Regions from separate parts of the Burkholderia sp. BCC1996 genome, predicted to be linked through region 3. Evidence: riboswitches for the same ligand, from Rfam matches in the RefSeq annotation. Region 3 holds a riboswitch; each other region holds the start of a gene.
The links. Region 3 has a riboswitch for glycine ahead of U4Z64_RS36855 (D-amino acid dehydrogenase). Riboswitches for the same ligand answer to the same signal wherever they lie in the genome.
Positions count from the first base shown of each region.

Region 1: another riboswitch for glycine. It lies ahead of gcvH (glycine cleavage system protein GcvH); the one in region 3 lies ahead of U4Z64_RS36855 (D-amino acid dehydrogenase).
Region 2: another riboswitch for glycine. It lies ahead of gcvT (glycine cleavage system aminomethyltransferase GcvT); the one in region 3 lies ahead of U4Z64_RS36855 (D-amino acid dehydrogenase).

Region 1 covers NZ_CAJPHM010000041.1:10,894-14,169, reverse strand. The annotation lists gene speB (agmatinase) at 1-71, opposite strand, end outside; gene U4Z64_RS34820 (LysR family transcriptional regulator) at 232-1,155, shown strand; glycine riboswitch at 1,348-1,434, shown strand; gene gcvH (glycine cleavage system protein GcvH) at 1,556-2,038, shown strand; gene gcvP (aminomethyl-transferring glycine dehydrogenase) at 2,035-3,276, shown strand, end outside.
Region 2 covers NZ_CAJPHM010000022.1:105,361-108,636, reverse strand. The annotation lists gene gcvT (glycine cleavage system aminomethyltransferase GcvT) at 72-1,190, opposite strand; glycine riboswitch at 1,277-1,410, opposite strand; glycine riboswitch at 1,442-1,545, opposite strand; gene U4Z64_RS28110 (hypothetical protein) at 1,667-2,035, opposite strand; gene U4Z64_RS28105 (oxidoreductase) at 2,235-3,276, opposite strand, start outside.
Region 3 covers NZ_CAJPHM010000056.1:3,516-6,791, reverse strand. The annotation lists gene U4Z64_RS36860 (MFS transporter) at 1-1,162, shown strand, start outside; glycine riboswitch at 1,294-1,383, shown strand; gene U4Z64_RS36855 (D-amino acid dehydrogenase) at 1,541-2,779, shown strand; gene U4Z64_RS36850 (hypothetical protein) at 3,022-3,276, shown strand, end outside.

The DNA.
Region 1 (3,276 bases), on a different contig from region 3:
GCCTTCGCAAAGGTGCAGTGACCGACGAACGGCAGGTTGAGCCTGCCCTTTTCATAGCTGTTGTTCTGCATTGTCTCCGTCTCCATCCGTATGCGGATTCGTCTTCGGGCGCACGGCCGTCCATGCGCTTGCCTTTGCGGTCACTATGGGCAAAAATTTTTTCCGGAAAAATAGCAGGCATCAGATGTCCATATCGGATATTCCGATGTGACGGACGGAGGAGAACGGAACGTGAAACAGCTGCAGGACATCGACCTGAAACTGCTCAGGATTTTCATGACCATCGTGAAATGCGGCGGTTTCTCCGCCGCGCAGGCCGCGCTGAACGTGAGCCAGTCGACCATCAGCGAGCAGATGACCAGCCTCGAAACGCGCCTCGGCGTCAAATTGTGCGAACGCGGCCGCAGCGGCTTTCGTCTGACGGAACACGGCGTCGCAACCTACGAATCCGCGCAGCGCCTCGCGCTCGCGGTGGAAGCGTTCTGCATGGACACACATGCGCTCAAGCAGCGCATCTCGGGCCGGCTTCATCTCGGCATCATCGACAACACGGTCACCGACACCGACAGCATCCTGCCGCTCGCGCTGCGCCGGTTCGTCTCGCGCGGTCACGACGTCCAGCTCGACATCTACATCGGCACGCCGGCCGAGCTCGAGGAGCGCGTGCTCGACGGGCGGCTGCACCTCGCGATCGGCCACTTCCCGCTCACCGTCGCCGGCCTGTCCTACACGCAGCTGTACGAGGAGCCCGACGGCCTCTACTGCAGCCGCTACCATCCGCTGTTCTCGACCGACGCCACCGGCGACGCGCTGATCGAGCGCGTCCGGCAAAGCCAGGTGGTCGCGCGCGCGTTCCTGCAGCAGCGCGACCTGCAATTGCTCGAGAGCGGCAGCGCGGCCGCGACCGTCGACAATGTCGAGGCACAGGCGATCCTGATCCTGACGGGCGCGTATATCGGCTTTCTGCCGCGGCACTACGCGAGACAGTGGGTCGACGCCGGCCAGATGCGCCAGCTCGCCGCGGAACAGCTCACGTCCGCGTGGCCGTTCTCGTCGATCACGCGTCGCGGCGCCGCACAGCCGACCGTGCTTCGCGCGTTCCTCGACGACCTGATGGCCCAGTCGGGCAACCGCCCCCCGCCGGCGGACAGATAGTCGATATCGGATATTCATTTCGGTCTCCACCGAAGTATCGACCGGCCGCGATCGCGGCGCGGCCTTGCTCCGCCATGCCGCGCGCCGTTTTCGGCGCGCCTGCGCCGTGCCGCGGCATCTGCCTCGCCGCATGGGCAGTCGAACGAGGTGTTGACACCGCCGCGGGCGTGCGACTAGATTGTCGCCAGCTATCGGGATGTGTCAGGAGAGACCGCCGTCCGGCGGCGCCGAAGGGGAATCGCCCCAGAAACTCTCAGGCAAAAGGACTGACGCATCGATTAGCGCTCTGGAGAGTAGGCCTCTGGTCGTCGACCAAGCCTCGCCGAAGGAGAAGCGCCCCGCCGGGGCGCGCAATCTCTCAGGCAAACGGACAGAGGGGGCATCAGGCACGCAGCCTGGAATGCCCCGGTCTCGTCCGGATGCCGACTCGTCGATCATCCTCCCGCCCGTGCACTTCCGGCTTGCGTGTGCCGCATCACTCAACGCAACCCTGTCAGGAAGAGAGCATATGAGCGAGGTCCGATACACCGAATCCCATGAATGGCTGCGCGTCGAAGACGACGGCAGCGCCACCGTCGGCATTACCGACCACGCGCAATCGCAGCTGGGCGATCTGGTTTATGTCGCACTGCCAAACGAAGGCGACGCCTTTGCCCAGTACGACGAGGCCGCCACCGTCGAATCGGTCAAGGCCGCCGGCGAGGTCAAGATGCCGGTGTCCGGCACCGTGCTGGAAGCGAACGCCGCCCTGGGCGACACGCCGAGCCTCGTCAACGATTCGGCGGAATGCGACGGCTGGTTCTTCAGGATGCGCATCGACAGCCCGGAGCAGCTGACCGGGTTGATGGACGCCGCCGCGTATCGCGCCTATATCGGCGAATGACGGAGACGGCCATGAACGCATTCGATTCCGTCGCGCAGCGCGAGTCGTTCGTCCGCCGCCACATCGGCCCCGATGCAGACGAACAGGCCGCGATGCTGGCCGTGCTCGGCGTGGACTCCGTCGACGAGCTGGTGAAGCAGGTCGTCCCCGCGGCGATCCGCAGCGATGCGCCGCTCGCCCTGCCTCCCGGCTGCACCGAAGCCGACGCGCTGGACCGGCTGGCTGCACTGGCAGGCCGCAACCAGGTGTTCCGCTCGTTCATCGGCATGGGATACCACGACACCCACACGCCGCCGGTCATTCAGCGCAACGTGCTGGAAAATCCGGCCTGGTACACGGCCTACACGCCGTACCAGCCGGAAATCTCGCAAGGCCGCCTGGAGGCGCTGCTCAACTTCCAGACCATGATCGCCGACCTGACCGGCCTCGAGATCGCCAACGCGTCGATGCTCGACGAAGGCACCGCGGCCGCCGAGGCGATGACGTTCTGCCGGCGCCTCGCCCGGTCGGACAGCCGGATCTTCTTCGTCGCACATGATTGCCATCCGCAGACGATCGAGATCGTTCGCACGCGCGCGGAGCCGCTCGGCATCGAGATCGTCGTCGGAGATCCGCGCCGCGATCTGTCCGCCACCGGCTGTTTCGCCGCGCTGCTGCAATATCCGGGCACCTTCGGCGACATCCACGATTACCGCGACGTGGTCGGCACCCTGCATGCGAACGGCGCGCTGGCCGTGGTCGCCGCCGACCTGCTCGCGCTGACCCTGCTCGCGCCGCCGGGCGAATTCGGCGCCGACGTGGCGGTCGGCACCACGCAGCGCTTCGGCGTGCCGCTGGGTTACGGCGGCCCGCACGCCGGTTATTTCGCGACGCGCGACACGTTCAAGCGCACGATGCCGGGACGACTGGTCGGCATGTCGATCGACGCGCACGGCCGCCCGGCGCTGCGCCTCGCGATGCAGACGCGCGAACAGCACATCCGGCGCGAGAAGGCCACCAGCAACATCTGCACCGCGCAAGTACTGCTCGCCAATATCGCCGGCTTCTACGCGGCCTATCACGGCCCGCACGGACTGACCGCGATCGCGCGCCGCATCCACCGCCTCACCGCGATCCTGGCCGCGGGCCTGCGCCGGCTCGGCCATGCCGTGCCAACCGAATACTGCTTCGACACCATCGCCGTCGACAGCGGCAGTCGCACCGATGCCGTGCACGCGGCGGCACGGGCCCGCCGGGTC
Region 2 (3,276 bases), on a different contig from region 3:
GCCGGGTGTGGTTGCGCCGGGCGCCATTTCCCGGCTTCGCGGCAGGCGGCCTCCCGGTCGCCTCCCGGTCGTTACGCAGCGAGGACCTTGCCGTTGCGCACGAACGGCAGTTTTACCACGCGCGCGGGAAGTTGCTTGTCTCGAATCTGCACATGGACCGTGTCGCCGACCTGGACGGCCGCCGGCACGCGCGCGAACGCGATCGACTCCTGCATCGATGGCGAGAACGTGCCGCTCGTGATCTCGCCTTCGCCGTGCGGCGTGACGACCTTCTGGTGCGCGCGCAGCACGCCGCCCGCCTTGCCGTTTTCCTTCTGCAGGATCAGGCCGACGAACGCGGCGCGCGTGCCGTTTGCCTCGAGTGCGGCGCGGCCGACGAACTCGCGCGGCGCCGACAGGTCGACCGTCCACGCGAGGCCCGCGTCGAGCGGCGACACGGTGTCGTCCATGTCCTGGCCGTACAGGTTCATGCCGGCCTCGAGGCGCAGCGTGTCGCGCGCGCCAAGCCCGCACGGGCGCACGCCGTTTTGCTGGAGCGCGTTCCACAGCGCTTCGACGTGCACGGCCGGGACGATCACCTCGAAGCCGTCTTCGCCCGTGTAGCCGGTGCGCGCGACGGTGAGGTCGCCGAACGGCGTGCCGGCGACCTGCGCGGCGTTGAACGGCTTCAGCTCGCTGGTCGCGGCGCGCGCGGCGGGCACCGTCGTCCAGACCTTTTCACGGGCGTTCGGGCCCTGAACGGCGACGATCGCGAAATCGCGGCGCGGCGCGATGGTCAGGCCGTAGCCGCCTTGTTCGTTGAGCTGGTTGAACCACGCGATGTCCTTCTCGGCCGTGCCGGCGTTGACGACGACGCGGAAGAAGTCTTCGGTGAAGTAATAGACGATCAGGTCGTCGATGACGCCGCCCTGCGGATTGAGCAGGCACGAGTAGAGCGCCTTGCCGGGGATCTTGAGCTTGCCGACGTTGTTCGCGATCGCGTGCTCGAAGAACGCGCGCACGCGGCTGCCGGTGAAATCGACGACGCACATGTGCGACACGTCGAACATGCCGGCGTCGGTGCGCACGGCTTCGTGTTCTTCGATCTGCGAGCCGTAGTTGACGGGCATGTCCCAGCCGCCGAAGTCGACCATGCGGGCATTGAGCGCGCGGTGCGCGGCGTTGAGCGGGGTTTGATTCAGTGCAGTCATCGAGGCCTCAGGCAAGGCGCTTGCGCGCGGGTCAGAACGGCCATGTGCCGACCGTCGCGGCCTTGGGGCCTGCGAAACGATCCGGTACATGCCCCTCTGTCCTCGATACCTGAGAGATTGCGCCGCGGCCACGAGCCGGCGAACGCGCGCCCCTTCGGTGGGCAGCCTGCCCGCGCAGCCAATGTGCTGCGGGCTACTGCCGCTCTCCAGAGTGCGGGGAGTGCGGCCCGCGCAATGCGCGGACGGGATTCCCCGACGCGGTCGGTCCTTTTGCCTGAGAGTTTGCGGGTGTGCCCCTTCGGCGGCGCGACCGGCGTTGCTGCTACGCGGTCACACGCTCTCCCGACGCGTGCGGGCGACTGTACGCGAGCGGGTGGGCATTGTCAATTTGAGCAAAAGAATGTCGCTTCGCGACAAGCGGCGGCGTGCGGCGCCGCCGCTTCTGCCGGCACCGGCGGGCGCCGGCATGGCCGGGATTACTCGCCGATCGCGCGCGCGGCCGTGTCGAGTTCCTGGTTCAGCACGCGCTGCTCGTCGCCGGACAGGCCGCCGTTGTGCTGGCCCGACATGTCGTTCGCTTCCTGGCGGATCACGTCGAGGCGGTGGTGCAGCTGCGCGCCGTACGGCGGCGGGTAGTAGCCGCCGTTCACGCGCGCGTCGATGCGCCGGTGCAGGTTGTCGATCCGGCCCTGGACCTCCTGCAGGCGATCGTTCGCGACGACCTGCGGATTCGGCCGCGGCGGGGGCGGGGGCGCCTGTCGGGCCGGCCGCTGCGGCTGCACGACGCAGGCCGCGAGCGAGGAAACCAGGACGCAGCATGCCGCTGCGCGAATCAACCGTTGCATCACATTCTCCTGACGGTTTGGTGTCGGATCGACTTTTTGAGAAACGCGTCAGACCGGACGACCGCTGACTTTCGTTCCCGCACCATTTGTAACGGAATGTTCGGGAACGTGGCGCCGTGGCGGCTGACGCGTGACCGCTGCCGGGGGCGGCGCGCGGTGGCGGCTGCGGCCGGGGCGACGACGACCCGGCCGGCGGCCGTCAGACGGTGCGACGCACGAACGGTACCCGGCGGCCTTCGTGCTCGCTCTGCGCGGCGAGCTCGATGATCGTCATCACGTCGACGGCGTCCTGCGGCGTGACCGGGAACGGCGCGCCGTCGTGGACCGACGCGGCGAGCGCGCGATAGAACTCCGCGTACTGCCCGTCGAGCGTCGGCACCGGCCGCTCGACCTCGACCTCGCCGTCGAGCACGCGCAGCACGCCGGGCGGGTTGCCGCCGCCGAACTCGACGTGATCCGGCGTGAGGCCGGCCTTCAACTGCTCTTCCTGCGTGTCGAGCCCGAACTTCTGGTAGCTGCCGCGCGTGCCGTGCAGCGTGAAGCGCGCGGGCTCGATCGCCGACAGCGCGCTCGCATGCAGCGCGACGTCCTTGTCCGGATAGCCGAGCAGCAGGTGCACGAAATCGGGCGCCGTGCCGTTGTCGCGGCGTGTCTTGACCGTGGCGCTGACCGTTTCCGGCAGCCCGAACAGCGCGAGCGCCTGATCGATCAGGTGCGGGCCGAGATCGAGCAGCAGGCCGCCGCCGCGTGCGGGCTCCTCGCGCCAGCGCGTGCGCGGCGTCGGCCGGAAGCGGTCGAAGTGCGACGCGAAATAGGTGAGCCGGCCGAGTTCGCCGGATTCGACGATGCGGCGCACGGTGAGGAAGTCGCCGTCCCAGCGGCGGTTGTGGAACGGTGCGAACAGGCGGCTGCGCGCATTCGCGAGCCGCGCGAGCGCGAGCGCTTCGTCGGCCGTGAGCGTGACGGGCTTGTCGACGACGACGTGGCGGCCGGCCTGGAGCACCTGGCGCGCGAGCGCGAAGTGCGTGTCGTTCGGCGTGGCGATCACCACGCAGTCGATATCGTCGAGGCCGAGCAGCGTGTCGAGATCGGGGACGATGCGGGCGCCCGGAAAGGCAGCGCGCGCGCGATCGGGTTGCCCCGTCGCGATCGCGGCGACCTCGGTGCGGCCGCTCGTGGCGATCACGGGCGCGTGGAACGTCGCGCCGGCGAAACCGAAACCCATCAAACCAATCCTGAGC
Region 3 (3,276 bases):
GAACGATTTGGGTTTTTCGGATGCCGTGTATGGCCTCGCAGCGGGCATCTTTTTTGTTGGGTACGTTTTGTTTGAAGTGCCTAGCAATTTATGGATGCTTCGTGTGGGCGCTCGAAAGACGATCAGTAGAATTATGGTGCTGTGGGGCATAACTTCTGCCGCGACTTTGTTTGTGCGGAACGATACGATGTTCTATTGTTTGCGTTTCCTGCTCGGTGTATTCGAGGCGGGGTTTCTTCCGGGCATGCTGTTTTATCTTACGTATTGGTATAACGAGAAGCGCATGGCTAGGGTGATTGCGATTGTTACGCTTGCCGGGCCGATCGGCGGTGCGCTTGGCGGTCCCATGTCAACTTGGATTCTGACCAAGTTTTCAGGTGCTCATGGCCTCGCAGGGTGGCAATGGATGTTTCTGTTGGAGGGGCTGCCATGTGTTGTGCTTGGTGTCGTAGCGCGATTTTTCCTGACTGACCGACCGAGTGATGCGAAGTGGTTGACCGAAACTGAGAAGTGTCTACTGGTTGCGGAGCTTGGCTCGCCGGCCCCGAAGCATCGTTCGTTTGCGCATGTACTGAAGGACCCGCGTATCTATTTGATGTGCGCAGCATACTTCTGCGTGATTGCGAGTATGTATGTGGTGAGTTTCTGGTTGCCAACCATTCTAAAAGAGCGGGGGGTGACCAACATGTTGCATATCGGTCTCTATTCCGCTATTCCACATGCGGTGGCGGCCTTTGGGATGTATTTTGGTAGCCGGAGTTCTGACATGCATCGTGAGCGCCGCTATCACAGCGCAGTTCCAGCACTAGTTGGGGCGCTGGCGATCGCGGGCGCTGCATTGCTCACGGGGCAATTGGTCACATCACTGCTGTTGCTTGCGATCGCTAATACGATGATGTATATGGCATATGCAGTGTTTTGGGCGACGCCGTCCGAATATCTGAAGGGCGACTCAGCTGCGGGGGGGATCGCGTTAATTAATACTACTGGCCTTATCGGTGGTTTCATGAGCCCGACATTTATTGGGTGGATTAAGACGCTGACCGGCAGCACTCAATTTGGTTTGTTGGGAATGTCATGTGTTTTAGCGATTGGCTCCCTCCTACTTTTGGTGAACCGGGTGCCAAATGACGGAGAGGCGCATGGTCATCGACATTCGTGAATTCATGTTAGATGTCGTAACTCTCATGTTATAGAGAAAATTTGGGGGCACGAGATAATCCTGAGCCGCAATCGCTGCGGCATGAAGTAAAGGATGAGCGGGGGATTTCGAAGTAGTGTAGAAGCGTTCGAACACGTGGTACGGGAGAGATCGTCTGACGCGACGGCGCCGAAGGAGCAACCGCCCCGGAAACTCTCAGGCAAAAGGACCGTACAACTAGAACATCTGGAGAGCGGCGCCAAGCGCCCACCGAAGGGGAACTGCCGCCGGACTGGGCGGCTTGCGAAACTCTCAGGTACATGGACAGATGGGGCTACGGTGCTGGCTGGGTAGTGCGTAAGTCAGTCGGCAGTGCTCAACGTTTGCATGGACCATGTCATGTTACGAATTGCCATTATTGGCGCCGGGATCACTGGCGTCACAACTGCGTACGCCCTCGCGCAACGCGGCTATCAGGTCACTGTTTTCGAACGTCATCGATATGCGGCGATGGAAACGTCATTCGCGAATGGCGGGCAGTTGTCCGCCAGTAATGCCGAAGTCTGGAACAACCGTGCAACCGTAATGAAGGGATTGCGCTGGATGTTCACGCGCGACGCGCCGTTACTGATGAATCCGCGCCCCGATTGGCATAAATACAGTTGGATCGGAGAATTTTTGCGGCAGATTCCGCGTTACCAAGCCAATACTATCGAAACGGTGCGTCTTGCAATTGCCGCGCGCGAACACCTTTTTGCGATTGCCGCGAGAGAAGGCATTGCATTCGATCTGGAACGACGCGGTATCCTGCACTTCTACGCGACGCGTAGAGAGTTCGACGCCGCAATGAAAGTCAATGCGCTGTTGCGAGAGGGGGGGCTCGACCGTCGCCCTGTCACGCCTGAAGAAATTCGCAAGATTGAGCCAACGCTACATGGCGAATTCTATGGTGGTTTTTTCACAGAATCCGATTCGACGGGCGACATTCACAAGTTTACGCGTGGTCTTGCGGACACATGCGCACGACGCGGGGTCGAATTTCGCTACGAAACAACCGTGCAGTCGATCCGCGAGGAGAGTGGAGCGCAGTTGGTTCTAACGACCAAAACGTTGGGGCAGCAAGACACTTCTGCATTTGACAGCCTCGTGATATGTGCTGGCGTGCGCAGTCGGGATTTTGCTGCGATGGTTGGTGATCACGTGAACGTATATCCCGTGAAAGGTTATTCGATTACTGTAAATCTCGACGATCCCATAAGCCACGAGAATGCGCCTTGGGTCAGCTTACTCGACGACAGCGCGAAGATCGTCACCAGCAGGCTCGGGGTGGACCGCTTTAGGGTCGCGGGAACTGCTGAGCTTAACGGCTTCAATCGGGACATACGTGCGGACCGCATCGAACCATTGGTACGGTGGACGCGGGAACATTTCCCGCAAGTATCGACGGCCCGCGTCGCTCCTTGGACGGGACTTCGTCCAATGCTGCCATGCATGCTTCCGAAAGTGGGGCGCGGAAAGCGCTGTGGGGTGTTCTATAACACTGGCCATGGCCACCTCGGTTGGACGCTGTCGGCAGTGACTGCAGAGGGAGTAGCTGAAGCAATCTCGAGTGAGATAAGCGCGAAATCACCACACTGAGTTGTGGGGTCTCGCGCAGCAGTTACGTGCTCTCTAGATCGTGTCGGCCAGGATGCGCATTGTGCAGTCCGCTAGCTGCCCACGTGGGCGACCTGAGGCAGTTCGCGTGGCGATCCTGCGCCGGCAATTGACGCGGCGCAGCATCTCATGTATCTTTCGTTGATACATGAGATGCTGCGCGCTTGATTGATATGTCTATCGAACTTGCACCCAGTGGTCTCCGTCGAAGAAAGGGTCGCCTCATGAACATCGATTTTCCAGAACTCCAAGCTCTTTGGACTTGTATAGTCATCGCATTCGCTGCAGCAAGCATTTCAATTACCGTAACACAAACTGTAATCTTCGCGCCGATACGGACGTGGGCCGATAAGGCGAACAGTACACTTGGTTATCTCTTTCAGTGTTTTTACTGCTTCTGTCACTGGGTTGTCATTGCTGCCGTTGCCTTTTATCGACCGACCCTATTGCCCGGAGGTAATTTGATCGTCGGTTGGCTG